Regions from separate parts of the Aquabacterium sp. TM01 genome, predicted to be linked through region 2. Evidence: predicted binding sites of a transcription regulator. Region 2 holds the regulator's gene; each other region holds the start of a gene.

Region 1 (10,194 bases), 3.1 Mb from region 2:
CAGCGCCAGCGCCTCCTTGTGCAAGGGGGCCGTGACGATGCCGGCCACCTCACCGGCCTGCGCGAGGCGCACGGCTTCGCGGATGCTGGCTGCTGCCGCCCGGCCGGCGCGCACATCGACCTGGCCCAAGGGGGCGTCCAGCAAGTCCTCAGGCAGACCGGGCGGCACCCAGACCCCCATCTCGTCAGCCGCCAAAGCCGAGGCCGTGCTCAGCTGGGTGAGCACGCGCACGCGGGGCCGCCGCTCGGCGGGCATCCAGCTCACGGCCCGCGCCATCACTTTGGGGCAGCCGACCACCACGGCCTCGCGCCCACCGGGCCACCACTGGGCAATGATCTCCGGGCCAATGCCACAGGCATCGCCCATCGTGACGGCCAGGAGGTTGGCGGGAGCATGCAAAGCAGAGGTCACCAGAAATTTCCTTCATGCGGTCTTGACATGAACATATTGTGACCTCAGCTAAGGGAACAAGGCTGGGCTGGCTTGCCGATTGCTACACTCCCACCATGACGTGGCTTGATGAGATTCGCTGGGATGACAATGGTCTGGTACCGGTCATTGCCCAGGAGGACAGCACCGGAGATGTGCTGATGTTTGCCTGGATGAACCGGGAGGCGCTGGCGTTGACGGCCGAGCGCGGCGAAGCGGTGTACTGGAGCCGTTCGCGCAAGCGCCTGTGGCACAAGGGCGAAGAATCCGGCCACATCCAGAAAGTGCACGCCATCCGCCTGGATTGTGACAACGATGTGGTGCTGTTGCGCATCACCCAACTGGGTCACGAACCGGGGATCGCCTGTCACACGGGCCGTCACAGTTGTTTCTTTCAAAAATACGAGAATGGCGCGTGGGTTGCTGCCGACCCGGTTCTCAAAGACCCCGAACACATCTACAAATGAGCGATTCCCTGGACACTCTGGACGTGCTGAGCCGCCTGGCCAGCGTCATCGAGTCACGCAAAGGCGGTGACCCGGACACCAGCTATGTGGCCCGCCTGTTCCACAAGGGCACCGACACCGTCCTCAAGAAGGTGGGCGAAGAAGCCACCGAGATGGTGATGGCCGGCAAGGACATGGCGGCCGACCCCAGCGAGGGGCATCGCAAGGCCCTGGTGGGAGAGTTTGCCGATCTGTGGTTTCATTCGATGGTGGCCATGGCACATCTGGGTGTGAACCCTCGGGATGTGGTGGGGGAGCTGGCGCGCCGTGAAGGCTTGTCAGGCCTGGAAGAGTTCGCCGCACGCAGCAAGCCCCTCGCAGGCCCGCAAGGCAGCTGAGTCACGTTTTTCAATTTTGGGTCACACTTTTTTCGGAGTTCATCATGGGTTCTTTCAGCATCTGGCATTGGTTGATCGTGCTGGCCATCGTCGTTCTGGTGTTCGGCACCAAGAAGCTCAAGAACATCGGCGGCGACCTCGGTTCGGCCGTCAAGGGTTTCAAGGATGGCATGCGTGACGGCACGACCGGCGAGCCAACCGACCCGCAGAAGGTCACCAATGCCACCCGCGACGATGCCAACACCGTCGACGTCGAAACCAAGACCAAGTCCTGATGGGTTCGCCCTGCCGGCTGCCGGGGGTGGCCTGATCCATGATTGATTTCGGTATCGACAAACTGGCCCTGATCGGGGCTGTGGCCCTGATCGTCATCGGCCCCGAAAAATTGCCGAAGGTGGCCCGCACGGTGGGCTTGCTGCTTGGCAAGGCACAGCGCTACCTCTCCGAGGTCAAGAGCGAGGTCAACCGCTCGATTGAGCTGGAAGAGCTCAAGAAGGCGAAGGAGGGACTGGAAGAGGCGGCGCGCGACATCGGTCAAAGCGTTTCGGCTGGCTTGCAGGAAGCGGGCGATGCCTTGAGCGAGCAAGACCAAGCCACCGCCGCCAGTTTCTACGACGATCAGCCGTTTTATGGCCGCGCCAAGCCCGTTCGGAAGAACTGGCGCCTCAAACGAGGGGCCATGCCACTTTGGTACAAGCAGCAGCACGGCATCCGGCGTCATGCGCAGTCCGGCGCGGCCCGTGTGGCGCGCTTCCGCCCTCCGGTGGCCTCCAAGCCACGTCAACCCTGACATCCCCCTGTGAGCGATCCCAAAACGAATCCAGACGAGCTGGAGGGCTCAGAGCAGCCCTTTGTGTCGCATTTGATCGAGCTGCGCGATCGGTTGATCCGGGCGGTGATTGCCATTGCGGTGGCGTTTGCGGTGCTGGCCATCTACCCCTCGCCATCCGGCCTGTATGACCTGCTGGCGATGCCGCTGGTTGAACACCTGCCCAAGGGTGCCACCCTGATCGCCACCAACCCGATCTCGCCGTTCATGGTGCCCGTAAAGGTGACGATGTTGGCGGCCTTCATGCTGGCTTTGCCGGTGGTGCTGTACCAGATCTGGGCGTTTGTGGCCCCGGGCCTGTACAGCCATGAGAAGAAGCTGGTGATGCCGCTGATTGTCTCCAGCACCCTGCTCTTCTTCGCCGGGGTAGCGTTTTGCTACTTCTTTGTGTTTGGCAAGGTCTTCACCTTCATCCAGAGCTTTGCACCCAAAAGCATCACAGCGGCCCCCGACATCGAGGCCTACCTCAGCTTTGTACTCAATATGTTCCTGGCCTTTGGCGCGGCGTTTGAAGTGCCCGTGGTGCTGGTGATCCTGGTTCGCATGGGCATGGTGTCGGTGCAAAAACTCAAGGATTTCCGCAGCTACTTCATCGTGATCGCTTTCGTGATCGCCGCGGTGGTGACACCACCGGATGTGGTCTCGCAACTGGCGCTGGCCATCCCGATGTGCCTGTTGTACGAGGTGGGCATCTGGGCGGCACAGTTGTTTGTCAAGCACACGAAGGCGCCAGACAGCGACGATGCTGCAGCCACCTGAGCGAAAGCGTTCTTCGAGCGCACCCGCTTGATGCAAAAGGCCCGCCAATGGCGGGCCTTTGTGTATCCAGAGGGAGGGCACCTGCTGACATGGCGCCCCTGCCGGATCTCACACTGTGGGCGTCACACGGCGACGGGCCATGCCAGCACCTGCCAGAGCCAAGCCCACCAAGGCCAGACCAGCAGGCTCAGGCACCGACAAAGGCACGGTGGAAATGGCCAGGCCGAAGATCAGGTTATTGGCGGTGTTTTCCACCGTCGTGAAACCCAGGCAACCCGCCGCTGCGCCGGCTGCTGTGCAAACAGGGGTCGCCAGCGTTTGCAAGGTCCCCGTGCCGCCAATCGGAAAGGCGTTCACGTAATAGGTGAACCCGTCGTAGTTCACAGCTTCATTCAACAATCCACTGGTCAACACGAAAATGTCGTTACACGGTACGGGACTGCCCGCCACCACACAGGTTCCTGATGTGTTGGGCGTTTCCAGAAACTGGATCGCGTAATTGATAGGAGCCACGCCTGGAATCGGACCTGAGGGACTTGGGAGATTGGGGGACAGCGCCAGAGACACATTGAGCGTGGCGTTCTGCAGCGAGGTCCCGGTGATTGGCCTGTTGGTGTGCGTCAGGGTCAAGGTCTGAACCGTATTGACCAGCGGCGGCACTCCCCCACCCACGTAGGTGTTCGCAAGGAGGTTCTGGGGAGGGTTCGTAATGCTCAAAGAACTCTGACCGAAGCCGGTGCTGGTCCCCCAGGTCAGCACACTGGGGCTGAGGCTGACCCCTGCAGGTCCCGCAGCCGTCCACTGTGCAGTCAGGTCGACTTCCCATTGTGTGACCATCGTGGCAGCACTGGCCTGTGAGCCCACCAGCAAAGCTGCGGCGGCGGCAATCATGGTTGACGTCAAGTGTTTCATTTTGAACCCCATCTGAATGATGATGAACCCGCATCGTTGGTCGATGCGCCTAGTTGACGGGCTGAGAACTGCCCCCGCACTCAGAACAACGCATAGACCGTGCCAAAGCCCCATCTGCGCGCCAAGTGCTTGAAAAACAAGGACATTCCCTAGGTAGCAACTTGGCGGTCAGTGGCAGGTGTCAATAAAACCAACACCTTGGTCGCGCCAACTTCCACGATCCAAAAACAAAGCCCGCATCAGCGGGCTTGGGGTTCACTCTTCGCTGTCGTCCTGCGGGGCCTGGGCTGGCAGGGCCGCCCTCGGGCGCTTGGCCACCGTAACCATGGCGGTCAGGCTCTGGCCGCCACGCAACAGGCGCAACTGAGCCGCCTCACCGGGTTTGAGCGCGGCCACGGCATTGAGCAACTGGGCCGTGTTGGCGACCTTCTGCGAGGCCACCTCCACCACCACATCGCCCGGGCGCACCCCACCCAGGGCCGCAGGCCCGTTGTGCAGCACGCCGGTGATCAGCACTCCCTCCTTGAGCGGCAGGTTGAAAGTCTCAGCGATCTCGGGCGTCAGGTCGCGCGGCTCGACGCCGATCCAGCCCCGGGTGACCTGGCCGTCGCGGATCAGGCTCTCCATGACCTGACGGGCGGTGGAGACGGGAATGGCAAAACCAATGCCCATGCTGCCGCCCGAGCGCGAGTAGATGGCGCTGTTGATGCCCACGAGGTTGCCGTCGATGTCCACCAGCGCGCCGCCCGAGTTGCCGGGGTTGATGGCCGCGTCGGTCTGGATGAAATTCTCGAAGGTATTGATGCCCAGCTGGTTGCGGCCCAGGGCGCTGACGATGCCCGACGTGACGGTCTGGCCCACGCCGAAGGGGTTGCCGATGGCCAGCACGGCATCGCCCACCTGCAAGGTGTCGGAGCTGCCAAAGGTGATGGCCGGCAGGCGATCGAGCTCGATCTTGAGTACGGCCAGATCGGTGTCCGGATCGGTACCGATGACCTTGGCCACTGCCTTGCGGCCATCGGTGAGCATGATCTGGATGTCGTCCATGCGGTCAACCACATGGTTGTTGGTGAGCACATAGCCTTCTGGCGAGACAATCACCCCCGAGCCCACGCCGGACTGCGGCTGCGACTCCTGGTCACCGAAGAAGTAACGGAACCACGGGTCGCTGCGACGGTTCTGGCGTGCCGCCGTGTTGCTGGCGCTCACACTGACCACGGTGGGGGCTGCCTTGCGGGCGGCATCACGGAAACTGGTGAGCGCCTGGCGCTCGGCGCTGGCGGCACTGGCGGCCGGGGATGCGGCCACGACCACGGTGGGCGCGGGCAATCCCTGCCGCGAGGTCCAAGCTGACAGCCACTGCGGGCGGAACGTCGCCACCACAAAGAGCACACCGACGGCAACGGTCACCGTCTGCGAGAAAATCAACCAGGTTTTGCGCATGAACATCACAAGCCAGAAAGGGCCCGCCGTGATCGATAGAGACACCCTGCATTCCCACCTCCACCAACTGCTGGAAGCCGAACGCTTTCGGGATTATGGGCCGAACGGTCTGCAGGTGGAGGGCAAGCAGGTCATTCGCAAGGTGGTGACCGGGGTGACCGCCAGCCTGGCGCTGATCGAGGCGGCCATCGCGGCCGAGGCCGATGCCATCCTGGTGCACCACGGCCTGTTCTGGAAGGGGCAAGATGGCCGAGTGACCGGCTGGATGAAGCAGCGTCTGCAGCGCCTGCTCGCCCATGACATCAACCTGCTGGCCTATCACCTGCCGCTGGACGCCCATGCCAGCCTCGGCAACAACGCGCAGTGGGGCGAGCAGCTGGGGCTGCAGGCCGATGCACGCTTTGGGGAGCAGGATTTGGGCTTCATCGGGGCGGCACCAGCGGGCTTGGACTTGCATACGCTGCAGGCGCGCGTTCGCTCGGTGATGGGGCGCGAGCCGGTGGGCTTGGCCGGCGATGGTCGCCCGCTGCGACGCGTGGCCTGGTGCAGTGGCGGCGCGCAAAGCTACTTCGAGAGCGCCATTGCGGCCGGCGCCGACGTGTTCCTCACCGGGGAGATTTCCGAGCCGCAGGCGCACTATGCGCGGGAAACCGGTGTGGCCTTCCTGGCCTGTGGTCACCACGCCAGCGAGCGCTACGGCGTGCAGGCGGTGGGCCAACACCTGGCGGCGCAGTTGGGCGTGCAGCACACCTTCATCGAGATCGACAACCCGGCGTGATCGGGACACAGCACGGCGACGGGCGAGGCAGCGCCACATGCCGTGGCCGCACGTCACGATGCGCAAAGAAAAGGCCGCGGTGAACGCGGCCTTATTACTGGTGGCAGAGGCCGGGACCTCTGCCCCTGCCGTGCAATCAGAGCCGCACCGGGATGCCCCGCTGCGCCATCAAGGCCTTGGCCTGGGCCACGGTGTACTCACCGTAGTGGAAGATGCTGGCGGCCAGCACCGCATCCGCTCCGCCCTGCTGCACGCCATCGGCCAGGTGGTCGAGGTTGCCCACGCCGCCCGAGGCGATCACCGGCACACCGACCGCGTCGCTCACGGCCCGGGTCAGCTCCAGATCGAACCCGGACTTGGTGCCGTCACGGTCCATGCTGGTCAGCAGGATCTCGCCCGCGCCGTGCTCGGCCATCTGCTTGGCCCAGGCCACGGCATCAAGGCCCACGTTCTTGCGGCCTCCGTGGCTGTACACATCCCAGCCCGGCCCACGTGCGGCGAGGTCTTCACCCTGACGCTTCTTGGCGTCGATGGCCACCACGATGCATTGAGACCCATAACGCTCGGAGGCTTCGCGTATGACCGGCGGGTTGGCCAGCGCGGCCGAGTTGAAGCTGACCTTGTCGGCGCCGGCATTGAGCAGGCGGCGCACGTCTTCGACCGTGCGCACGCCGCCACCCACCGTCAGCGGGATGAAGACCTGCGAGGCCACGGCTTCGATGATGTGCAAGATCACGTCGCGGCCATCGCTGGTCGCGGTGATGTCCAGGAAGGTCAGTTCGTCGGCGCCCTGGTCGTTGTAGCGTGCGGCGATCTCGACCGGATCACCGGCGTCACGCAGTTCGACGAAGTTGACACCCTTGACGACACGACCGCCCGTCACGTCCAAACAGGGGATGATGCGTTTGGCAAGCACGTCAGACGCCGCCGTTGAGTTCGTCGGCGCGCTTCTGGCCGGCGGCGAAGTCGAGGTCACCGGTGTAGATGGCACGGCCGCAGATCACACCTTCGACGCCTTCGGATTCGACGGCGCACAGGCGCTCGATGTCCTGCAGGTTCGACAGGCCGCCCGAGGCGATCACGGGGATGCTCAGGGCCTGGGCCAGCTTGACGGTGGCTTCGATGTTGACGCCCGACAGCATGCCATCACGGCCGATGTCGGTGTAGATGACACCTTCGACACCATAGTCTTCGAACTTCTTGGCCAGGTCCACGACTTCGTGGCCCGACAGCTTGCTCCAGCCGTCGGTGGCGACCTTGCCGTCCTTGGCGTCCAGGCCGACGATGATGTGACCACCGAAGGCGGTGCAGGCGTCACGCAGGAAACCGGGATTCTTGACCGCAGCTGTGCCGATGATGACGTAGCTCAGGCCGCCGTCGAGATAGCGCTCGATGGTATCGAGGTCACGGATGCCGCCGCCCAGTTGCACGGGGATCTCCTCACCGACCTCTTTGAGTATGGCCTTGATGGCCGCCTGGTTGACAGGCTGGCCGGCAAAAGCGCCATTGAGGTCCACCAGGTGCAGGCGACGCGCGCCGGCATCCAGCCAGCGCCGGGCCATCGCGGCCGGGTCTTCGCCGAAGGTGGTGGAGTCATTCATGTCGCCTTGCTTGAGGCGAACACACTTGCCGTCTTTCAGGTCAATCGCAGGGATCAGCAGCATGGCTGTGGTGCGTCAGTGAGGAAGTCGTTGAAAAGCCCGGGCCCGACATCAGGGCTGCCAGAGCAGGAAATTGCGATACAGGGCCAAGCCATGCTCCGCACTCTTTTCGGGGTGGAACTGCGTCGCGAAAATATTATCCCTGGCAACGGCGCACGTAAAGCGCACACCGTATTCGGTTTCGCCTGCGCTGTGCCGGGGGTCGTTCACGACGGCATGGTAGCTGTGAACGAAGTAGAAATAGCTGTCGTCAGGGATGCCGGCCCACACCGGATGCGGCTGACCGCCCCAGACGCCTTCGTGGCGGCTTTGGTGCACGGTGTTCCAGCCCATTTGCGGCACCTTGTAGCGGCTGCCGTCAGGCTGGGTCAGGCCATCAAGACGGAAACGCACCACCTTGCCGGGGATCAGGCCCAGGCCGGGGGTGTCCTGCTCTTCGGAGTGGTCGAGCAGCATCTGCATGCCCACGCACACGCCCATCAGGGGCTTGTTGGCGGCGGCATCGAGCACGGCGCCCAGCAGGTCGCCGCCGTAGGCGCCACGCAATTCGGCCATGCAGTCACGCATGGCGCCTTGCCCGGGCAGCACGACGCGCTCGGCGGCGCGCACCACAGCAGGGTCATTGGTCACCACCACGTTCAGGTTCAAATCCTTGGCGGCGTGCTCCACCGCTTGCGATACCGATCGCAGATTGCCCATGCCGTAGTCGATGACGGCCACTGTCGAGGTCTGGCTCATGAGAGTCAACAAGTTAGCAACAGAGGGCCAGGCTCACAGCGAGCCCTTGGTCGAGGGGATCACGCCAGCCATGCGGGGATCGCGCTCCAGTGCGCCGCGCAGGGCACGGGCAAAGGCCTTGAACACGGTTTCGCACTGGTGGTGGGCGTTGACGCCCTTGAGGTTGTCGATGTGCAGGGTCACGCCCGCGTGGTTGACGAAGCCCTGGAAGAACTCATAGGTCAACTGCGTGTCGAAACCACCGATGCTGCCTGAGGTGAAGGGCACGTCGATGTGCAGGCCCGGACGGCCCGAGAAGTCGATGACGACGCGCGACAGGGCTTCGTCCAGCGGCACGTAAGCGTGACCGTAGCGGCGAATCCCCTTCTTGTCGCCCACGGCCTTGGCAAAAGCCTGGCCCAGGGTGATGCCGACGTCTTCCACGGTGTGGTGGCCGTCAATGTGCAGGTCGCCCACCGCGTGAATGTCCAGGTCGATCAGGCCGTGACGGGCAATCTGGTCGAGCATGTGGTCGAAGAACCCGATGCCGGTGTGCAGCTTGGCCGCACCGGTGCCGTCGAGGTTGACGCGCACGGTGATCTGGGTTTCGGCAGTGTTGCGGGCGACCTCGGCCACGCGGTCGGCGCAGTCAGGGGCCGACACCTGTTGAGGAGCGTTCATGCAGAAGGAGTTGTCAGGGGTTCACGCAAGATCTCGGCCAAAGCCGTCATCAAGGCGTCATTTTCCGAGGGCAGGCCCACGGTCAATCGGACACAGTTTGCCAGCAATTGGTGCAGGCCGGACACATTCTTGATGAGTATCCCTCGGGACTTGAGGGCCGCAAAGGTGGCCGCGGCGTCGTTGACGCGAACCAGGATCATGTTGGCCTGGCTGGGGTAGGCACGGGCACCGGGCGCAGTGGCCAGGAAGGCCAGCAGACGCTCACGCTCGGCCTTGATGACCTCGGCTTGCCGCGCAAACTCGTCAGCGTGTTCCAGCGCAAACAAGGCGGCCTCGGTGTTGAGCACGCTGATGTTGTAGGGCGGGCGCACTTTCTCGACCTGCTCGATGAGGTCGGCGCGACCCATCATGTAGCCCAGGCGCACCCCGGCCAGACCAAACTTGGAGAGGGTGCGCATCAGCAGCACATGCGGATGGCGCGCAAGACGATCCAGGTAGCTCTTGCTGGCGAACGGTTGATAGGCCTCGTCGATCACGACCAGGCCGACGCCATTGGCGCCCACGGCCTGCACGATCTGCTCGATTGCTTCGTCGTCCCACAGGTTGGCCGTGGGGTTGTTCGGGTAGGCGATGTAGGTCAGGGCCGGGCGATGCTCGCGGATCGCGGCCAGCATGGCGGGCGTGTCGAGCTCGAAATCAGCCGTGAGCGGCACACCGACGAAGCTCAGCCCGTTTTGTTTGGCGAAGGCCTCGTACATGACGAAACCAGGCAGTGGCGCCAGCGCCACGGCGCCGGGCTGGGCGCAGGCCACCGACAGCAAGGAAATCAGCTCATCGGAGCCATTGCCCAGCACCAGACCGCAGTCAGTCGGAATGTGGGCGTGGCGGCGCAAGGCCGCGTGCAGGTCTTGCTGGCGAGCACCCGGATAGCGGTTCAGCGCCACCTGGCCCAGACGCTGGCCCAGCTCCTCCTGCAGCGCGGGCGGCAAGGTGAAGGGGTTTTCCATCGCGTCGAGCTTGATGTAGCCGGCGGCATCCTGCACGTGGTAGGCGTGCATGGCGCGCACATCGGCGCGGAAGGTATTCAAGAGGGTATCGAGAGTGCTCATGGGGCCAAGGCTGAAACAGCGCGGTTAGCCTG
Region 2 (10,194 bases):
CCTCAAGCTGACGCTCTTCGTGGTCATCGGCCTCTTGTCCATCCAGCCCACCCTGGCGTTTCGCCGCTGGGTCAAACAGGTGGATGCCGACGGCGCGCTGCCCGACGCGGACGAAGTACGTCGGGTGCGCCGCCTGATCATGATCCAGGCGCACCTCATGGTGCTGATCCCCCTGGCGGCCAGCCTGCTGGCCCGGGGTTTCTGGATGCGCTGAGCCGCGCCAGGCGGTCCTGCGCTCCTGGTCGCTTATTGCGGGGCCGCGGCCGCGTCTTTCTCGCACTTCTTGACGAAGCTGTTCTTGGCCGCGCCCGCCAGCTTCTTGTCGGCTGCCTTGGTCAGGCACACCGCGTTGGCCGAGCTCGCGCCCGCATCCTTTTCGCACTTCTTCAAGAAGCTCGTCTTGGCCGCACCGGCCAGTTTCTTCTCCGCGGCTTTGGCGTCACACGCGGCATTGCCGGCGTGGGCCAGGGTGGAGAGCAGGGCCAGGGTCACGGAAGCAATCAGGGTACGCATGTCAGACTCCTAAGTGAGAGTGAAGGGAGAAGAAAACCCAGTGTCAGGCAAGGCCCGCCCGGTGCCACACGATGCAGCCCCCGGCCGGCCTCTCACTCTAACGTCACAAGGCGACAGCAGGATGACGCCGTCGCCACATCACATGATGCGCCGCGGGTGCGCCAGCGCCTCGTGCGCCGCATGCAAACGCCGCACCAGCACCCGGATGAAGGCCTCGTCAAACAAATGGCGACAGGTCGGGCTCAGCTGCAGCATCACGTCCGGGGTGAACGAAATCGTCGTGGCCGGTTCGGTCACCACCACATCGGTGCTGTGGCGGCGCAGGTCCGGGCTGGGCGCCAGGTAGGCCATCTCGCCCACCGAGGTGCCGGCCCCCAGCAAGGCCACGCGCTTGTTGTCGCGGTACACCTCGACCGTGCCTTGCGCCATGATGTGGAAGGTACGCCCTTCCTCGCCGCGGCGGTACAGCGCGTGCCCAAACGGGAAGCGTTGCCACTTCGCGCGGTGCACCACTTCCCACAGCTCCACATCGCCAAACTGCGTGAAAAAGTCCAGCGAGCGCAGCAGGTTGAAACGCTCCGAGTCCAGCACGCCCTGCAGGTGGCCGCGCGGCACCTGATGGTCAGCGATCAGGCCCGACAGCGCCTGGGCGAACGCATCCCAGTTCGGATAGCGCTCCTTCGGGTCCTTGGCCAGTGCCTTCAGCACCACCTGGTCGACCGCGGCATTCACCCCCGAGCGCTGGCCCGACAGGGGTGCCGGCGCCTGGTTGTAAATCTGGTTCATCAGCACCGCCTGCGACGATGCCTCGAACGGTGGACGCCCCGCGATCAGGTGATACAGCACGGCGCCCAGGCCATAGATGTCGGCGCGGCAATCGGGCACCTCGCCATCGAGCTGCTCGGGTGCCATGTAGGCCAGCGAGCCCACCTGGTGGATCTGGGTGGACTCGGCCGTCAGGTTCAGCACACTGCCAAAGTCGCTGATCTTGACGTCCGTCACGGCCCCGGCATCGTTGACCAGGGCCAGGATGTTGGCCGGCTTCACGTCCCGGTGGATCAGACCCTGGCGGTACACATAGCCCAGCGCCATCGCGCACTTGAAGCCGATTTCCACGATCAGCTCCAGCGGCAGCAGCTGGTCCGGACGGCAGAAGGAGCGCAGCGTCGTGCCCGGCACGTACTCCATCACCACATAGGGTGACGTGGGGTCGGGCACCGCGTCGTAGATGTGCACCACGTTCGGGTGTTGCAGGCGACCCACCAGGGCGGCCTCGGCCGCGAAGAAGCGGGCGTACACCGGCCCATCGACCGCGTCGCTCAGTGCCGACGAGCGCACGCGCTTGATCGCGACATCGCGGTCATGGAAGTCGTCCCGGCATAGGTAGACCTCGCTGGTGGCGCCTTCGCCCAGCCTATTGATGATCCGGTATTTGCCGATCAAACCGCTATTGAGGTCAATGTCCAGGTCGCCCATGCTCACCCACTGCTGCCATGTCTGCATCTTTCCACGTTCGGGCGCTCTTCACCACACGAAAAGACCCGAACAGAGTGTGCAATTGTTCGCACATCATCGCATCCCCCCGGGAAGGCGGTTCGCCCCCGTAGAATTCGCCCATGATCCAAGCCAAGCGTGCCCTTCTTTCTGCCCTGGGTGAAGCCCTGCGCCAGGTGGCGCCCGACGCCGCCGCGTCCTTCACACCGGTTTTCGAGGCCCCCAAGCAGGCCGCCCACGGCGACCTGGCCGTGACCGCGGCCATGCAGCTGGCCAAGCCCCTCAAAAAGAACCCCCGCGAGCTGGCCACCGCCCTGGTCGCCGCGCTGGAAGCCCAACCGGCCGTCCAGCAATGGGTGAAGCTCCCCATCGAGATCGCCGGCCCCGGCTTCATCAACCTGCGCCTCCTGCCCGAAGCCAAGCAGGCCATCGTCACCGATGTGCTCACCGAAGGCGACAAGTTCGGCTGGCAACCCGCCAACGGCCGCAAGGTGCTCGTCGAGTTCGTCTCGGCCAATCCCACCGGCCCGCTGCACGTGGGCCACGGCCGCCAGGGCGCACTGGGCGACGCCCTGTGCAACCTGTTCGAAACGCAAGGCCAGTCGGTCACCCGCGAGTTCTATTACAACGACGCCGGCGTGCAGATCAGCACCCTGGCCTGGTCCACGCATGCGCGCATCAAGGGCTACAAGCCCGGTGACGAGCACTGGCCCGAGTCGGCCTACAACGGCGACTACATCGCCGACATCGCGGCCGACTTCCTCGCCCAGAAGACCGTCAAGGCCGATGACCGCGAGTTCACCGCCTCGGGCGACCCCGAGGACCTCGACGGCATCCGTCAGTTCGCCGTGGCCTACCTGCGCCACGAGCAGGACCTGGACCTCAAGGCCTTCGACGTCCGCTTCGACAACTACTACCTCGAATCCAGCCTCTACACCTCGGGCCGCGTCGAGCAGACCGTGCAGAAACTGGTCGACGCCGGCAAGACCTACGAACAAGACGGCGCCCTGTGGCTGCGCTCGACCGACTACGGTGACGACAAGGACCGCGTGATGCGCAAGTCCGAAGGCGGCTACACCTACTTCGTGCCCGATGTGGCCTATCACATCGCCAAGTGGGAGCGCGGTTTCGAGCAGGTCGTCAACATCCAGGGCTCCGACCACCACGGCACCATCGCCCGCGTGCGCGCCGGCCTGCAAGCCGCCGGTGTCGGCATCCCCCAGGGCTGGCCCGACTACGTGCTGCACAAGATGGTCACCGTGATGAAGAACGGCGAGGAGGTCAAGATCTCCAAGCGCGCCGGCAGCTACGTCACCCTGCGCGACCTGATCGAGTGGACCAGCAAGGACGCCGTGCGCTTCTTCCTGATCAGCCGCAAGGCCGACACCGAATTCACCTTCGACGTCGACTTGGCCCTCAAACAGAACGACGAGAACCCCGTGTTCTACGTCCAGTACGCCCACGCCCGCATTCAGTCGGTGCGCACCCAGTACGCGGAGAAGGGCTGCGATGTGAGCGCCCTGGCCGGCGCCAACCTGGCCCTGCTCACCGCCGACACCGAGCTGGCGCTGATGACCCGTCTGGCCGAATTCCCTGGCATGCTCACGGCCGCCGCCCAGGGCCTGGCTCCGCACGATGTGGCCTTCTACCTGCGTGACCTGGCCAGTGCCTTCCACAGCTACTACGCGGCGGAACGTTTCCTGGTCGACGAGGTCGAACTCAGCCGTGCCCGTGTGGCTTTGCTGAGCGCGACCGCGCAGGTGCTGCGCAACGGTCTGTCCTTGTTGGGCGTCAGCGCGCCCAACAAGATGTAAACACCCTGGTGACCCAGAGAGGATCCCTCCCCATGACCAGTCCACGTGCCGCTCAGCGCGGCGGTTTTTTCCTCGGCATGATCGTCGGCCTGTTGATCGGGCTGGCGCTGGCGCTGGGGGTGGCCGTCTACATCACCAAGGTGCCGCTGCCCTTCATCGACAAGGTGCCCCAGCGCACCCCCGAGCAAGACGCGGCCGAAATGGAGCACAACAAGAGCTGGGACCCCAACAGCCCGCTGTACGGCAAGAACCCCGCCGTGCCGAAGGCCGTCCCGGTCGCCTCGGCCCCGTCGTCGGCGTCTTCGCCCGAACCCACCGAGGCCCCGGTCATCTCCGCCGAGCCGGCCTCGGCCGCCGCACCCGCTCCGGTGGCCTCCAAGCCGGCCCCAGCGGCCAAGCCTGCCAGCGCCGCCGCCTCCAGCGCCCGCAATCCCGCCGCCATCCTCTCGGGGGCGGCCCCCGTGTCCACCGCGCCGGCCGCTGACGCGTTGAGCTATCAAGTGCAGGCCGGCGCCTACGCCAGTCAGGCCGAAGCCGAACAGCAACGCGCCAAGCTGGCCATCATGGGCTTGGAGTCGCGCATCCAGGAGCGTGAGGTCAACGGCCGCACCATGTTCCGGGTGCGCCTGGGGCCGTACCCGCAAAAGGATGCGGCGGAAGAGGTTCGCATCAAGCTGCAAGCCGCTGGGGTGGAGTCTGCCCTGGTGCGCATCCAGAAGTAAGCCGGGGCGCTGCCCTCGTTGATTGCCGTGGCCTTCGGGCCGGACAGAAAGGACGCTAGATGAATCGCCGCGAGTTTTCGATCCATACCCTGGGCGCATTGGGTTTGAGTGTTGGCCTGCCCGGGCTGGCCCTGGCCCAAGGCGGCCCGGTGGAAGGCACGCACTACGTGCGCCTGGCCCAGGCCGCGCCGGTGTCGGCGCCCGCCGGTAAGGTCGAGGTCGTCGAGTTCTTCTGGTACGGCTGCGGCCACTGCTACAACTTTGAGCCCTCGCTGGCCGCCTGGGCCGACAAGCTCCCAGCCGACGTCGTGTTCCGCCGCGTGCCGGTGGCCTTCCGCGAAAACCCCTTCGGCAACCACCAGCGCCTGTTCTACGCGCTGGAGGCCATGGGCCTGGTCTCGACCCTGCATGCCAAGGTCTTCCGCGCCATCCACGCCGAGGGTCAGCCGCTGGACAAGCCCGAAGCCATCGCGGCCTTCGTCGCCCGTCACGGGGTGGATGCGGACAAGTTCATGGCCATGTTCAACTCGTTTGCCGTGCAGACCAAGTGCAAGCAGGCCCGCAGTCTGGCCGAGGCCTACAAGATCGACGGCGTGCCCACCCTGGGCATCGCCGGGCGCTATTTCACCTCGGTGTCGCTCAATGGCAACCACGAGCGCACCCTGGCGACCACCAACTTCCTGATCAACCAGTCCCGCAAGGGCCGTTGAGGCGGCACACAGGCGCGCAGGCGCAGGGAAATCGCGCTTCAGACGCGATTTCCCCCTGGTTCGTGGCTAAAATCATTGCAAATTCCATGCCGATGATGACGAACCCACTTTTCCCCTCCCTGACGTGCCGTTTTGCCCGCACTGCCGGTGCGCTGGCGCTGGCCTGTGGCGTCCTGTGGTGCGCCCCGGCCGTGGCGGAAAAGGCCGACCGTTTTCAACCGCTCAACTTCGCCGCCGATGCGGCCCGGGTGGAAGACAACCAGCGCTTGAACATCCTCAGCGGCAACGTCGAGATCACCAAGGGCACCATGGTGGTTCGCGCCGACCGTGTGGAAGTGCGTCAGAACCCCGACGGCAGCCAGACGGCCACTGCCATCGGTGGGCCGGGTGGGCGCGCCTTCTTCCGGCAAAAACGCGATGGGGTGGACGAGTCCATCGAAGGCGAAGCCGAGCGCATCGTCTACGACGGCCGCACCGAAATCATCCGCTTCACCTCGCGCGCCATCATGCGCCGCCTGCAGGGCAACACCGTCAACGATCAGGTCAGTGGGCCCGTCATCGTCTACGACAACAAGACTTCGGTTTTCCAGGTCCAGGGTGGCGGCAGCAGCAGCGGGGCCACCGGCCGCGTTCGCGGTGTGATCACCCCGCGCACCACGCCCGAGACCCCCAGCACCGAAGGCGCCCGTTGATGAACGCGCCGCTGGCTACGCCTCCGCGCAGCGAACTGCGCGCCGAGCACCTCAAGAAGCGCTACGGTGCCCGCACCGTGGTGCACGATGTGCATGTGGCCGTGGCCGCCGGCGAGGTCGTCGGCTTGCTGGGCCCCAACGGCGCCGGCAAAACCACCAGCTTTTACATGATCGTGGGCCTCGTGCCCGCCGATGCCGGCGAGATCACCATCGACGGCCAGCGCGTCGAGCGCCTGCCCATCCACCAGCGCGCCCGCCTGGGCCTGAGCTACCTGCCGCAGGAAGCCTCCATCTTCCGCCAGCTCAATGTCGAGGACAACATCCGCGCCGTGCTGGAGCTGCAGGTGGACGAGCGCGGCAAAGGCCTGAGCAAGGCCGTCATCCAGGAGCGCCTGGATGGCCTGCTGCACGAGCTCAGCATCGAGAAGCTGCGCACCAACCCTGCGCTGTCCCTGTCCGGCGGTGAGCGCCGCCGTGTGGAAATCGCCCGCGCCTTGGCCACCCAGCCGCGTTTCATCCTGCTCGACGAGCCTTTTGCCGGCGTCGACCCGATCGCCGTCATCGAGATCCAGCGCATCATCAGCTTCCTGAAGGCGCGTGGCATCGGCGTGCTCATCACCGACCACAACGTCCGCGAAACGCTGGGCATCTGCGACCGCGCCTACATCATCAGCGAAGGCAGTGTCCTTGCCGAGGGTAGCCCGGCCGACATCGTCCACAACGCCGAGGTCCGTAAGGTCTACCTCGGCGAGCACTTCCGCATGTGAGCGACCGGCGCCCATGAAGCCCTCCCTGCAGTTTCGGCTGTCTCAGCATCTGGCGCTGACCCCTCAGCTGCAACAGTCCATCCGGCTCCTGCAGCTGTCCACCCTGGAGCTGCACCAGGAAATCGAGCAGATGCTCGAACAAAATCCTTTCCTGGAGCCCGAAGACGACTTCGCCCCGTTGGAGACGGCCGCCTCGCTGGAGTTCGAGCGTCAGCGCAACGAACACAACAGCAGTGAAGACGCCGGCGCCGAGCGCGAAAGCTCGCCCACCGAGGCCGACACCAGCGGCATCGACACGGCCGAGATGGGCACGACCGAGCGCGACGACTGGGAAAACGGCACCGAGCGCGACGACTTCGACGGCATCAGTGAAAGCCCTGCGCGCCAAAGCCAGGGCGACGACGAGCTCGACCCGCTCGAGCGCAACAGCCTGTCCATCACCCTGCAGGAGCACTTGAGGCAGCAACTGCTGGGCACCCGCCTGAGCGACGAAGACATGGCTGCGGTCGACATGCTCATCGAGTCCCTCAACGAGGACGGCTACCTGGCCGACACGCTCGAAGACATCGCCGCCAGCCTCCTGCCCGACGAGCCGGACGAAGACACCCTCGACGAGTTGCTCTCGCGTCTGCGCTGTGCCCTGGGCTGGCTGCAGAACCTTGAGCCCGTGGGCGTGGGCGCACGCAACCTGTCCGAGTGCCTGTTGCTGCAACTGCGGGGCATGCCCGCCGAGCCCGCGCGTGACGTGGCCATGGCGATCTGCCGCGAGCACCTCGAACTGCTGGCCCGCCGCGACTTCAAAAAGCTCATGGCCGCCACCGGGGCCGACGAGGCCTTGCTGAAAGACGCCCAGAGCCTCATCGTCTCGCTCGAGCCCAAGCCGGGTCGCGCCTTCACCCGCGCCGAGGCCAACATCATCATCCCCGACGTCATCGTGCAGAAGGCCGGGCGCAGCTGGAAGGTCATCCTCAACCCGGACGTCATGCCCAAGCTGCGCATCAACGACTACTACGCCCAGGCTCTGCGCTCCAGTCGCGGTCCGCGTGGGGGCACAGCCAGCGAGGGGCACGCCAACCTCAACGCCCGCCTGCAAGAGGCCCGCTGGTTCGTCAAGAACATCATGCAGCGCTTCGACACCATCTTGCGCGTGTCGCGGGCCATCGTCGACCGGCAAAAGAATTTCTTCACCCATGGCGAAATCGCCATGAAGCCGCTGGTGCTGCGCGAAATCGCCGACGAACTCGGCCTGCACGAGTCCACCATCTCGCGCGTGACCACGGCCAAGTACATGAACACGCCGTTCGGCACCTTCGAGCTCAAGTACTTTTTTGGCTCCTCGCTCAACACCGAAGCCGGCGGCAATGCCTCCAGCACGGCGGTGCGCGCGCTCATCAAGCAGCTCGTCGCCGCCGAAGACCCCAAGAAGCCCTTGTCAGACAGCGCGCTGTCCAGCATGCTGGAAGAGCAGGGCATCCAGGTTGCCCGCCGCACCGTGGCGAAGTACCGCGAAGCCCTCAAGATCGCCCCCGCGAACCTGCGCAAGGCCCTCTGAGCGAGGACGGGACCGCGCCACGCCCCGGTGACCGGCGCGACCCGCCCACCCCGACCGGTGTCCCTGATCTGTCTTTCATTGCTCGTCCATGTTGCTTCGCCTCCAAGACCTGATCACCATGCTGCCCTGGCAAGACTGGGCCGCCCTGGCCCTGTTCGTGTTCGGCTGGATCGGCTACGCGCAATTTGCCAGCCGCCGCGCCCGCGTCGAGCGCACCCTGCTGTCCAGCACCAACCACTACCGGCGCCTGTGGATGCTCCAGGTCACCCACCGCGACCAGCGCATCGTCGATGCCGCCATCACCCAGAACCTCGCCAGCAGCCCGAGCTTCTGGGCCTCCACCACCATCCTGGTGATCGGTGGCTTGCTGGCCGTGCTCGGCACCACCGAGAAAGCCAGCGAGTTCGTTCGCGACCTGCCCTTTGCCGTGCGCACTTCCTTGCTGGTGCTCGACATCAAGCTCATCGTGCTGCTGTCTGTCTTCGTCTACGCCTTCTTCCGCTTCACCTGGTCCATGCGCGTCTACTCGTTCGGCGCCATTCTGGTGGGCGCCGCCCCCAACGTTGACGTCTTCAACGAAGGCGGCGCCGACCGCCAGGAGTTCGGCGACCGCGCCGGCAAACTCATGGGCATGGCCGCCGAAAGCTTTGCCGACGGCCTGCGGGCCTACTACATGTCCTTTGCGGTCATCGCCTGGTTGGTGTCACCGGTGGCCTTTGCGCTGGGCACCCTGGCTGTCCTCTGGATCCTGTATCGGCGAGAATTCCGCTCCGACGTGCTGGCCATCTTGCGCCCTTGACCGCGTTCTCTTTTCATTGCGACCCCATCATGCCCATCAAGCCCCCCCGCCGCCCCGTCGTGTCCCCGGCCACCGGACGCCCCTCGGGGGAGACGCGCGACCGCGCCCCTTCGTCCACCCGCTCACCACAGGGACGCGATCCACATGGCAGTGAGGCGCACGGAAGTGGCGCACAGGGACGTGCCTCATACGGGCGCGCTCCCGGCGGACGTGACCCGCACACACGCGACGCGGCCCGCTCTGACTCAGGCCACGGGTCTCGCCCAGCGTCTCGGTCGGCCTCTGACACCTGGCGAGGTGGCGATGATCGGCGTCATGGCCCCTCTCCCGGCGGCGCCGTGTGGGGTGCCTCTTCGCGACCGGCCCCCGTCCGCTCCGGCCCCCGCCCCGAGTCGCGTGACTTCGGCCAACGCCCCGTGCTTGCCGCCGATCGCCCGTCCGCCCTTTACCTGTCCTGCCCGTCCGGCGTCGAATCGCTGCTGGCCATTGAAGCCCGTCGCATCCTGGGCGCCGCCGCACAGATCACCGAGTCCCGTGGCGGCATCGAGGTGATCGCACCTGCCACCGCGTCCGCCGCCGAGCGACAGCACACCCTGCGCGACTACGCCATGCGCCTCAATCTCGAGAGCCGCCTGGCCCAGCGCGTCCTCTGGCGTGTCGCCTCCCGCGTCTACCGCCACGAAGACGACATCTACGTCATGGCCCGTGGCGTCAACTGGTCCGACTGGATCACCCCGCAGCACACCCTGCGTGTCGACGTCGTCTCGCGCCGCAGCCACCTCCAAAGCCTCAACTTCGCCGGCCTGCGCGTCAAAGATGCCGTCTGCGACGACCTGCGCGAACGCACCGGCGAGCGCCCCAGCGTCGACACCCGCTTCCCTGACCTCGGCCTGGTCCTCTACCTTGACGACCTCGATGCCATCCTCTATGTCGATACCTCCGGCGAAGCGCTCTTCAAGCGCGGCTGGCGCGAAGACACCGGCGAGGCCCCGCTGAAAGAAACCCTGGCCGCCGCCATGCTCGCCGCCGCCGACTGGCAAGGCCGTCCCGAAGACGGCGCCTTGCTCGACCCCTGCTGCGGTGCCGGCACCATCCCCATCGAAGCCGCCCAGATCGCCTGCGGCATCGCCC
Region 3 (10,194 bases), 1.4 Mb from region 2:
GTCAAATGGAGTTCGCCTGGCCCCATCATCTTCAAGCAGCGCCGCAATGGCCTTGATGGCGAGGAAATCATCGTCTACAAGTTCCGCTCCATGCGAGCCATGGACAACGGGCCGGTGGTCAAGCAGGCCACCAAGGATGACCCCCGCATCACGCGGTTCGGCGCCTTCATCCGCAAGACCTCGCTCGATGAGTTGCCGCAGTTCATCAACGTGCTGCAGGGGCGCATGAGCATCGTGGGACCACGTCCTCACGCGGTGGCCCACAACGAGTCGTACCGCCAGCTGATCAAGGCCTACATGGTGCGCCACAAGGTGCGACCGGGCATCACCGGCTGGGCCCAGGTCAACGGCTGCCGCGGCGAGACCGAAACCCTCGACAAGATGCAGGCCCGGGTCGAGTACGACCTGGAGTATCTGCGCAACTGGTCCTTGGGCCTGGATGTGGAAATCATCTTCCGCACCATTCGTCTGGTGCTGTTTGACCGCAGCGCGTACTGAGTGCCTGCGCCTGCGGGACATCTGACACATCAACCAAAATCAAGATCAAGAGGGTGGCATGCAGCACAAACCAATCGTTGTCCGGAGCCTCTCGCTGGCATTGGGAATGGCCGCAGGGCTGAGTGGCATCGGCTCGGCGAATGCCGAGGAGTTGCCGCTGTACCTGACCCTCAGCCAGAGCCTGATGCGTGACAGCAACCTGCTGCGCGACAACAACGACCGTCGCCGCGACACCATCTCGACCACCACGGTGGCGGCAGGCCTCAACAAGGCTTATGGACGGCAGAACTACCAGGTATCGGCCTCGGCCTCGCGCAATGCCTACAGCGACAACCAGCAGTTCGACAACAATGGCTATGCCGTCAGTGCTGAGGTGGCGAGCGAGGTGGGGGCCAACTTCAAAGTGACGCTCAACGGCTCCGCTTCTCAGTTCCTGCCGAATTTCGAGGATCAGGTCGACCGCTCTGTTCGCAACACCGAACGCAGTCGGCAGGCCTCGATCGACGTGCGCTATGGGCTGTATGGGCGTTGGTCGGTGAATGCGGGCGGCAGTTACAGCAAGGTCGATTTCCAGGTGAACACCACCGAGAACAAGACCTCTCAGTCGATGTTTGCAGGCGTACGTTACCTGCCCTCGGATCTGGCCTACATCGGGTTGACGCTCTACCGAACCGATACCGATGTGCCCAATCGCCTGTTGGTGGGCGTGAGCACGCCGGGCGAGAAAATCGAGCGTTCCAGTCTGAGCGTGGACACGGTCTGGCAAGTGACCGGCTTCAGCCGTTTATCCGGTCGTCTTGGGTGGACCAGCGAAAAGCATCCGCAGGACCGCCGACGTGACTTTGACGGTTTGACGGGTGCGGCATCCTGGACCTTCACGCCAGCAGGCAAGGTGTCCTATGCGCTGAACTGGGTGCGGGATACCAGTAACGAGGGTACGGCGGGCGTGATCAATGCCAGGTCAGTGTATGCCACCAACAAGCGCCTGACCAACAGCCTGTCGGCGACCGCCAATTACCAGGCCACGGCCAAGATCAAGCTCAACGCCGGGTACTCGCATGCGCTGTACGAAGAGGATCAGGACATCGCGGGCTACTCCTCGACCCCCGGCGGTCAACAAAACGGCCGCTATAACGCCTTGTCGCTGGGCGTGTCCTACCAGCCCATCCGTTCGGTTGGGCTGGGTTGCGATATGCAGCGTTACGACCGGACGAAATCCACCTTTACCCGTGCGTATGATGGCAACAGTGTGGCGTGTCGCGCCTCCTTCACCATCGACTGACATCGGGAGTTCACCTTGCCTTGCATCCTGTTGACCGGGGCCACCGGTTACATCGCCTCGCACACCTGGCTGGCTTTGCAGGAGGCAGGCTTTGATGTGGTGGGCATCGACAGCCTGGTCAACAGCTCGGTGAAGGTGCTCGATCGGATCGAGACCATTGGCCGTCGCGCGCCGCATTTCCTGCAGGGCGATGTGCGCGATGCCGCCGCGCTGGACCGTTGCTTCGAGCTGGCTCGCACGCGTTTTGGCGGCATCCAGGCCGTGGTGCACTTTGCGGCCCTGAAGGCCGTGGGCGAGTCGGTCGAGCGGCCGCTGGACTATTTCGAGAACAACCTGGGCGGGCTGTTGTCGGTGTGCCAGGCGATGAAACGCCACGGGGTGAACAACCTGGTGTTCAGCTCCTCGGCCACCGTCTATGGCAGCCCAGACACCTTGCCCATCACCGAAGACGCGCCGCTGCGGGTCACTAACCCCTATGGTCAGACCAAGCTGATGGGCGAAGAGATCCTGCGCGAGCTGGGCCGCTGCGACCCAGCGTGGCGCTTTGCGTGCCTGCGTTACTTCAACCCGGTGGGCGCGCATCCGAGCGGCCTGATCGGCGAAGACCCGCAGGGCATCCCCAACAACCTGATGCCCTATGTGGCCCAGGTGGCGGTGGGCCAGCGCCCGCATCTCAATGTGTTCGGCAACGACTACGACACGCCCGACGGCACCGGCGTGCGCGACTACATCCACGTGTGCGACCTGGCCGAAGGCCATGTGGCGGCGTTGCGCTACCTGTTCGATCACCAGCAGTCTTTGACTGTCAACCTGGGCACGGGCCAGGGCTACAGCGTGCTGGAACTGGCCCAGGCCTATGGTCGTGCGTCGGGCCGTGACATTCCGGTCGAGTTTGCGCCGCGTCGTGCCGGCGATGTCGCCGCCTGCTATGCCGACCCGCAGCGTGCGTTCGAGACCATGGGCTGGAAGGCCACGCGTGGGCTCGATGAGATGTGCGTGGATTCCTGGCGCTGGCAGTCGCACAACCCTCATGGTTTTCAGGACTGAGATCCTGTCCGCTGTGCCGCTGACGGCCCCGCGTTCTTCCTATTTTTGATGTTTGCAAACATGACCCATTCCTTGCTCCCCGTCATCATGGCCGGTGGTTCGGGCACCCGACTGTGGCCGCTCTCGCGTGCGCTGTATCCGAAGCAGTTTCTGGTGCTGACAGGCAACCAGAGCCTGTTCCAGCAAGCGCACCTGCGTTTGCAGTCCCTGGCCGCGGCCGACATCACCGTGGCACAGCCCTGCGTGGTGGGTAACGAGGAGCACCGTTTCCTGGTGGTGGACCAGTTGCGTGAGGTGAAGGGCCAGGCCGTGCCTTTGTTGCTGGAGCCCGTGGGGCGCAACACCGCTCCGGCTGTGACCTTGGCGGCCTTGCAGGCCGTCTCGGAAGGGGATGACCCGATCCTGGTGGTGACGCCCGCCGACCAGACGGTGACCGACGAGGCTGCTTACACCGCCGCGGTGCAACAGGCGGTGCGTGCCGCCGCCGAGGGCGACATCGTCATTCTGGGCATCACGCCCGATCGCCCGGAAACCGGCTTTGGCTACATCCGCACTGGCGAGGCCAACGCCCAGGGTGCGCGCAGCGTGCTGGCCTTCGTGGAAAAGCCCGATGCGCCAACCGCGCAGGCCTACGTGGCCGATGGCGGCTATTTCTGGAACAGCGGCATGTTCGTGATGAAGGCTTCGCGCTGGCTGGCCGCGCTGGGTCATTTCCGACCGGACATCCTGGCGGCCACCGAGGCGGCGTTTGCGGTGCGTGCCACCGATGCCCCGTTTGTGCGCCCCGGCCAGGACGCGTTCAAGGCCGTGCCCTCCGAGTCGGTGGACTATGCCGTGATGGAGCAATGCCCGGCGCATCCGGAGGCGGGGTTTGTGGTGCGCATGGTGCCGCTCAACGCCGGCTGGTCCGATCTGGGCGCCTGGGATGCCGTCTGGCAGGTGACGCCGCATGATGCGAAGGGCAATGCCGGGCAGGGTGACGCGCTGTTTCACGGCACGACCAACACCCTGATCCATGCTTCGTCGCGCCTGGTGGCAGCGGTGGGATTGGACAACATCGTGGTGGTGGAGACGCCGGACGCGGTGCTGGTGGCCGATCGCAGTTGCAGCCAGGACGTCAAGCAAATCGTTGCCACGCTGGCCAAGCAGTCGCGCCCGGAAGGCAGTCTGCATCGCCGCGTGCATCGCCCTTGGGGCTGGTACGACTCGATCGACTCGGGGGAGCGCTTCCAGGTCAAGCGCATCATGGTCAAGCCGAAGGCCTCGCTGAGCCTGCAGATGCACCACCACCGCGCCGAACACTGGATCGTGGTGAGCGGCACCGCCGAGGTGACCGTGGGAGAAGAGGTGAAGCTGATTTCCGAGAACCAGTCGATCTACATTCCGCTGGGGACGGTGCACCGCTTGACGAACCCGGGCGCGATCTCGCTGGAGATCATTGAGGTGCAGTCGGGCAGCTACCTGGGCGAGGACGACATCGTCCGCTTCCAGGACAACTACGGCCGCACGAGCTGAGCCGGGTGACAGTCAAGCCAGGTCCGCTTTGTGAAAGGCGGACCTGGCGCTCACCGGTCGATGAGCGCCTGAGCAGGGCGCGACTCAGCGGCCTAGGTGCTGCAGCAGGTCGAGCGGTTGCGCCACGATGACGCTGGCGCCCCAGGTGTCGATCTCGCCGCTGTGGCCGATGTAGCCCCACGCCGCGGCTGCGCTGGGCATGCCGGCGGCCTGGGCGGCCTGGATGTCGCGCAGGTCGTCGCCCACGTACAGCACGCGCGAGGGCGCCACCCCGATCTGCTCGCACGCGGTCAGCAAGGGCAGGGGGTGGGGTTTGGCGTGGGCGGTGCTGTCGCCGCTGATCAAGGTGGCCGAGCGCGCGACCAGGGCCAGGCCCTGCATGACCGGCACGGTGAAGCGGTGCGGTTTGTTGGTGACGACGCCCCAGGCGATGTTTTGCGCTTCCAGCGTGGTCAGCAGTTCGGCCATGCCGTCAAACAGCACGGTGGTGTCGGCCAAGCAGCGTTCGTAGGCGTTGAGAAACGCGGTGCGCAGGGCTTCGAACTCGTCGTGGCCGGGGTGGATGTCGAGCGCCGCACCGATCAGCCCACGTGCGCCGGCCGAGGCGTAGGGGCGCAAGGTGTCGAGTGGCATGGGGGGCAGACCCCGTTGCACGCGCAGGTGGTTGACTGCGCCGACGAGGTCGCCGGCGGTGTCGGCCAGGGTGCCATCCAGATCGAACAGCACGGCCTGAGCGGGCTCTGCCCAGCTCAGGCGATCAGCGGGCGCAGCGCTCATGGCGTCAGGGGCTTGCGGCAAGCGATCAGGTAGTTGACGCTGGTGTCGCCCGACAGCTTGTAGAGGCGGGTGAGCGGGTTGTACTCCATGCCCTTGAACTGCACGGTGTCGAGGCGGGCTTCGCGGATCCAGCGGGCCAGCTCGGCCGGGCGGATGAAACGCGAGAACTCGTGCGTGCCCTTGGGCAGCAGCTTGAGCAGGTACTCGGCGCCCACGATGGCATACAGGAAGGACTTGGGGTTGCGGTTGAGGGTCGAGAAAAAGACCCAGCCACCAGGTTTGACCATGTCGGCGCAGGCGCGCACGATGGAGGTCGGGTCGGGGACGTGCTCGAGCATTTCCATGCAGGTGACGACGTCAAACTGCGCGGGTTGTTCGGCCGCCAAGGCTTCGGCTGCGATGCTGCGGTAGTCGAGGTTGGCGACGCCGGCTTCCATGGCGTGCAGCTGGGCGACCTTCAGCGGCTTGTCGGCCAGGTCGATGCCCAGGACGTTGGCGCCACGGCGGGCCATGGACTCGGCCAGGATGCCACCGCCGCAGCCCACGTCCACCACGGTCTTGCCCTTGATGGCCGCGTGCTGGTCGATCCAGTCCAGGCGCAGGGGGTTGATCTGGTGCAGGGGGCGGAATTCGCTTTCCGGGTCCCACCACTTGTGGGCCAGGTCACTGAATTTGGCGAGTTCTTGGGGGTCGGCGTTCGTCATGAACGTGATGCTACCCAAAGGACCGCCTGCTTCCGCCACGCAAGGGCATTTCTTGTGGCTTTTTTGATCTGACCCGGCGGTGTCGCTGGGGCCGTGGCTCAGTCGGGAGCCTGCTTGAGGCGGCGATAGAGCGTGTTGCGGCTGATGCCCAGGCGCCGCGCCGCTTCGGACATGTTGCCCTGGGTGGCGGCGATCACCTGCTGGATGGCCTGGAGGGACAGGCGACGCAGGTTGGCGTCGCCGAGTGAGGCTGGGGTCAGCACCGCAAGCGGGGGAGACGTGGGTGAGGCGCGGTCGTCGTGGTGGGCCGCATCGGACGGCACCGGGGTGCGCTGGCCGTCCTGTAACTCCTGCACCATGTCGTCCGGCAGATGCCGCCAGTCGATGGCGACTTCGCCGGGTTCAAGCAAAGCACAGGCGGTGCGCAGCAGGCTGTGGAGTTGGCGCAGGTTGCCGGGCCAGCGGTGGTCCGCCAGCGCCTGATGCAGCCCGGGATGTAACGTGGGCACGGTGGGCACGGAGGTGCGCGCCATGTCATGGCAGATCTGGTCGAGCATGTGGCCCACCAGGGTGTCGAAGTCTTGCCGCTCGCGCAGGGCCGGCAGGGTGAGGGTCAGGCCGTTGAGGCGGTAGTACAGGTCTTCGCGGAACTGGCCTGTGCGCACGGCGTCCCGCAGGTTGCGGTGGGTGGCGCATACCAGCACGAAGTCCACGGGGTGGGCCTTGTTGCCGCCCAGGGGCACGACCATCTTGTCCTGCAGCACCCGCAGCAGTCGGGCCTGCAGGGCCAGGGGCATGTCGCCAATTTCGTCGAGGAACAAGGTGCCGCCGTCGGCTTCGCGAATGCGGCCGGGCGCACCCTCGCGCCGTGCGCCGGTGAAGGCGCCGCCCACGTAGCCGAACAGCTCGGCTTCGATCAGGGTTTCGGGCAAGGCGGCACAGTTGAGCGCGACAAAGGGGCGGGCGGCGCGGCGGCCCTCGGTGTGCAAGGCGCGGGCGAACACCTCCTTGCCGGTGCCTGATTCGCCCTGGATCAGCACTGGGATGCCTTGCGCCTGGACCCGTTGCGCCCGGCTGTGGGCGTCGGCCAGGCGGGGGTCGAGCGCCAAGGGAGGGGTGAATGGCTGGGGGATGCCGGGGGGCGGTGTCGGGGTTGGGCGGGTGTCGCGGGCGCGGGCCAGGATGGGCGGCATGGAGTTGGCCGCCGCTTGAATCACGGGCCGGCGAGGCCAGTCGAGGCGGGCAAACAGGGGTAGGCCGCGCGAGGTTTGCAGGCGCAGGGTGCGACCGGGGGGCATCTGCGCCACCCGCAGGCCAGTGAGGTCGGTCAGGGTGCCGCCGCCGACGGTCGGCAGGTTCAGCCATTCGCGGGCGAGCTGGTTGCTGCCCACCACCCAGCCGTCGTCTGACAGAGCCACCAGGCCTTCGCCGACCGCCCCCAGGCCCTCGGCGTGCGCGTGCAGGCGCAGCACCTGGTCGTGGCCATGGCGGGCGTGGAACAGGCGGTCTTCGATCATGCGGGCGGCCGAGCGCACCAGGGCGAAGGTGTGCGGGTGGTGGCCGCGGTGGTCGCCGGAGATGTCGATGACGCCACGTAAACGCCCCTCCGAGGTGAGCACGGGCGCGGCGGCACAGGTTAGAAAGCTGTTGCGGGCCAGATAGTGCTCGGCGCCATGAATGACGACGGCGCGTTGCTCGGCCAGGGCGGTGCCGATGGCATTGGTGCCCCGGTCGTGTTCGTGCCAGAGCGCGCCGGGCCGCAGGGAGACCCGTTCGGCCCGGGTGGCGAACTCGGTGTCGCCCAGGCTGTCGAGCAGCAGCCCCTGGCTGTCGGCCAGCACGACGACGTTGCCGCTGTCGCGCATCTGGTCGAAGACGAAGCTCATGACGGGGCGAGCGTGGGCGAGCAGGTCATGTTCGCTGGCCAGGGTGTGGCGCAGGTCGGTGGTGCTGCACAGGGGTGGCTCGGTGGTCACATCGACCGGGCTGAGGCCAGCATGGCGGCTGCGCAGCCAGGATTGCCGCAGGGTGTCGTCCACCAGGCCCAAGGGCACATCGCCAGCGTCCATCAGGCAGCGGCGGGCCTGCTGGAGGTCGGCTGCGGATTGGTGATGGGTCAGTTGGCGGGGCATGGCGGGATGAGGCCTTTCGGACACGGTCGCGCTCAGTATGGGGTTGCGGGCCGCGTGACACACCCGTGGTCACCCTGTGTCATTTTGGGACAGTGTGGCGTGGCGGCGCAAGCGCGTTGACACAGGGTGACAGCCAGCGGCGGATGTGGTCTGCCTGGGAACGGTGCGCGCGGCCTCCGGACGAACCCGCATTGGCACGCGGCCTGCACTCTGAATGAGCGTCACGGCCCCGGCCTGGCCCTTTCAGCCCTTCGATCCCACATTCATTCCCGACCTGAGGAGACCCCCGATGATCTATGCAGCCCCTGGTGCCGCTGGCGCCCCTGTTGCCTTCAAGAGCCGCTACGACAACTTCATTGGCGGCCAGTTCGTGGCCCCGCTGGACGGCCAGTATTTCGATGTGATCACGCCCATCAGCGGCAAGGTTTACACCCAGGCGGCCCGCTCGACCGAGGCGGACATCAACCTGGCCCTGGACGCCGCCCATGCCGCCAAGGATGCCTGGGGCGCCACGGCCCCGGCCGAGCGCGCGGGCGTCCTGCTGAAGATCGCCGATCGCCTTGAGCAGAATCTGGAAAAGCTGGCCTATGCCGAGACGGTGGACAACGGCAAGCCCATCCGTGAAACACTGAACGCCGACATCCCGCTGGCGGTGGATCACTTCCGCTACTTTGCCGGATGTTTGCGCGCCCAAGAGGGCTCGCTCAGTGAAATTGACGGCAACACGATCGCCTATCACTTTCATGAGCCGCTGGGTGTGGTCGGCCAGATCATCCCCTGGAACTTTCCCATCCTGATGGCGGCCTGGAAGCTGGCACCGGCTTTGGCCGCGGGCAACTGTGTGGTGCTCAAGCCCGCCGAGTCCACCCCCGTCAGCATCCTGGTGCTGGCCGAACTGATTGCCGACCTGCTGCCGGCCGGGGTGCTCAACATCGTCAACGGCATGGGCCGTGAGGCGGGCATGCCGCTGGCCAGCAGCAAGCGCATCGCCAAGATCGCGTTCACCGGCTCGACGGCCACGGGCCGCGTGATTGCCCAGGCGGCCGCCAGCAACCTGATCCCGGCCACGCTGGAGCTGGGCGGCAAGAGCCCCAACATCTTCTTTGACGATGTGATGGCGCAGGACGACGCTTTCCTCGACAAAGCCATCGAGGGCATGGTGCTGTTTGCCTTCAACCAGGGCGAGGTGTGCACCTGCCCCTCGCGGGCCCTGATCCAGGAGTCGATCTACGACCGTTTCATCGAGCGCGCGATCCAGCGCGTGGCGGCCATCAAGCAGGGCAGCCCGCTGGACACCGATACGATGATGGGCGCGCAGGCCTCGGCCTTGCAGATGGACAAGATCATGTCCTACATGGCCGTGGGCAAGGAAGAGGGTGCGCAGGTGCTGATCGGCGGCGACCGCGCCCAGCTGGGTGGCGAGCTGAGCGAGGGCTATTACATCCAGCCGACGCTGTTCAAGGGCCACAACCAGATGCGCATCTTCCGCGAGGAGATTTTTGGCCCGGTACTGGCGGTGACCACCTTCCGGGACGAGGCCGAGGCGATGGCCATTGCCAACGACACGCCGTATGGCCTGGGCGCTGGCGTGTGGACCCGTGACGGCAGCCGCGCTTACCGCTTTGGCCGTGGCATCCAGGCCGGTCGCGTCTGGACCAATTGCTACCACGCCTACCCGGCGCACGCCACCTTCGGTGGTTACAAGGAATCTGGCATCGGGCGTGAGACCCACAAAATGATGCTCGATCACTACCAGCAGACCAAGAATCTGCTGGTGAGCTACAGCCCCAACAAGCTGGGCTTCTTCTGACATGAACAGGGCTCCACAAGAGCCCTGGTTGGAGGTGGGGCGGCCTGGCCGCCCCTTTTCATTGGGTTTCGTTCGGGAAGAGATGGCGAAATGATCGAACGTGTGATCGCCACCGAGGTGGCTGAGGCGCTGATCCGTGGCTTGCGCCAGCGGCATGGCGAGGTGATGTTCTACCTCTCGCACGGCTGCTGCGATGGCAGCACGCCCATGTGTTTGAAGCGCGGGGAGATGTCGCTCAGTGAGGGCGATGTGCAACTGGGCGAGGTGCTGGGTGTGCCTTTTCACGCCAGCCGGATGCAGCTGAGCTACCTGGGGGACGCGCAGTTGACGTTGGATGTGCGCTCGGGCTGCCTGGGCACGATGTCGCTGGAAGACGCCGATGGCCTGCACTTTGTGCTCCGATCCCGCAAGTTGAGTGCAGCCGAGTTG

What was found. The regulator sigma-54, encoded in region 2, starts transcription at its own class of promoters, with help from an activator protein. The targets are predictions, from matches to a motif close to TGGCANGNAANCTGCTTT.
Region 1: a site for sigma-54 is predicted at 3,861-3,878, ahead of AC3WW4_RS14260 (THxN family PEP-CTERM protein). Genes of this name have one in related genera too.
Region 3: a site for sigma-54 is predicted at 8,148-8,165, ahead of exaC (acetaldehyde dehydrogenase ExaC). Genes of this name have one in related genera too.

The regions. Positions count from the first base shown of each region.
Region 1 covers NZ_AP046529.1:3,079,917-3,090,110, forward strand. The annotation lists gene pdxA (4-hydroxythreonine-4-phosphate dehydrogenase PdxA) at 1-366, opposite strand, end outside; gene hisI (phosphoribosyl-AMP cyclohydrolase) at 507-896, shown strand; gene AC3WW4_RS14240 (phosphoribosyl-ATP diphosphatase) at 893-1,273, shown strand; gene tatA (Sec-independent protein translocase subunit TatA) at 1,318-1,548, shown strand; gene tatB (Sec-independent protein translocase protein TatB) at 1,587-2,063, shown strand; gene tatC (twin-arginine translocase subunit TatC) at 2,073-2,861, shown strand; gene AC3WW4_RS14260 (THxN family PEP-CTERM protein) at 2,970-3,773, opposite strand; gene AC3WW4_RS14265 (Do family serine endopeptidase) at 4,029-5,216, opposite strand; gene AC3WW4_RS14270 (Nif3-like dinuclear metal center hexameric protein) at 5,215-5,994, shown strand; gene hisF (imidazole glycerol phosphate synthase subunit HisF) at 6,131-6,910, opposite strand; gene hisA (1-(5-phosphoribosyl)-5-[(5-phosphoribosylamino)methylideneamino]imidazole-4-carboxamide isomerase) at 6,912-7,658, opposite strand; gene hisH (imidazole glycerol phosphate synthase subunit HisH) at 7,707-8,393, opposite strand; gene hisB (imidazoleglycerol-phosphate dehydratase HisB) at 8,427-9,053, opposite strand; gene hisC (histidinol-phosphate transaminase) at 9,050-10,162, opposite strand.
Region 2 covers NZ_AP046529.1:2,120-12,313, reverse strand. The annotation lists gene AC3WW4_RS00250 (DUF2214 family protein) at 1-214, shown strand, start outside; gene AC3WW4_RS00245 (hypothetical protein) at 247-513, opposite strand; gene AC3WW4_RS00240 (protein kinase domain-containing protein) at 652-2,016, opposite strand; gene argS (arginine--tRNA ligase) at 2,130-3,821, shown strand; gene AC3WW4_RS00230 (SPOR domain-containing protein) at 3,854-4,543, shown strand; gene AC3WW4_RS00225 (thiol:disulfide interchange protein DsbA/DsbL) at 4,603-5,253, shown strand; gene lptA (lipopolysaccharide transport periplasmic protein LptA) at 5,340-5,945, shown strand; gene lptB (LPS export ABC transporter ATP-binding protein) at 5,945-6,712, shown strand; gene AC3WW4_RS00210 (RNA polymerase factor sigma-54) at 6,726-8,264, shown strand; gene AC3WW4_RS00205 (DUF599 domain-containing protein) at 8,353-9,063, shown strand; gene AC3WW4_RS00200 (THUMP domain-containing class I SAM-dependent RNA methyltransferase) at 9,480-10,194, shown strand, end outside.
Region 3 covers NZ_AP046529.1:1,403,807-1,414,000, forward strand. The annotation lists gene AC3WW4_RS06510 (undecaprenyl-phosphate glucose phosphotransferase) at 1-498, shown strand, start outside; gene AC3WW4_RS06515 (hypothetical protein) at 557-1,780, shown strand; gene galE (UDP-glucose 4-epimerase GalE) at 1,796-2,827, shown strand; gene AC3WW4_RS06525 (mannose-1-phosphate guanylyltransferase/mannose-6-phosphate isomerase) at 2,888-4,342, shown strand; gene gph (phosphoglycolate phosphatase) at 4,427-5,119, opposite strand; gene ubiG (bifunctional 2-polyprenyl-6-hydroxyphenol methylase/3-demethylubiquinol 3-O-methyltransferase UbiG) at 5,116-5,823, opposite strand; gene AC3WW4_RS06540 (sigma-54-dependent Fis family transcriptional regulator) at 5,922-7,955, opposite strand; gene exaC (acetaldehyde dehydrogenase ExaC) at 8,245-9,765, shown strand; gene AC3WW4_RS06550 (DUF779 domain-containing protein) at 9,856-10,194, shown strand, end outside.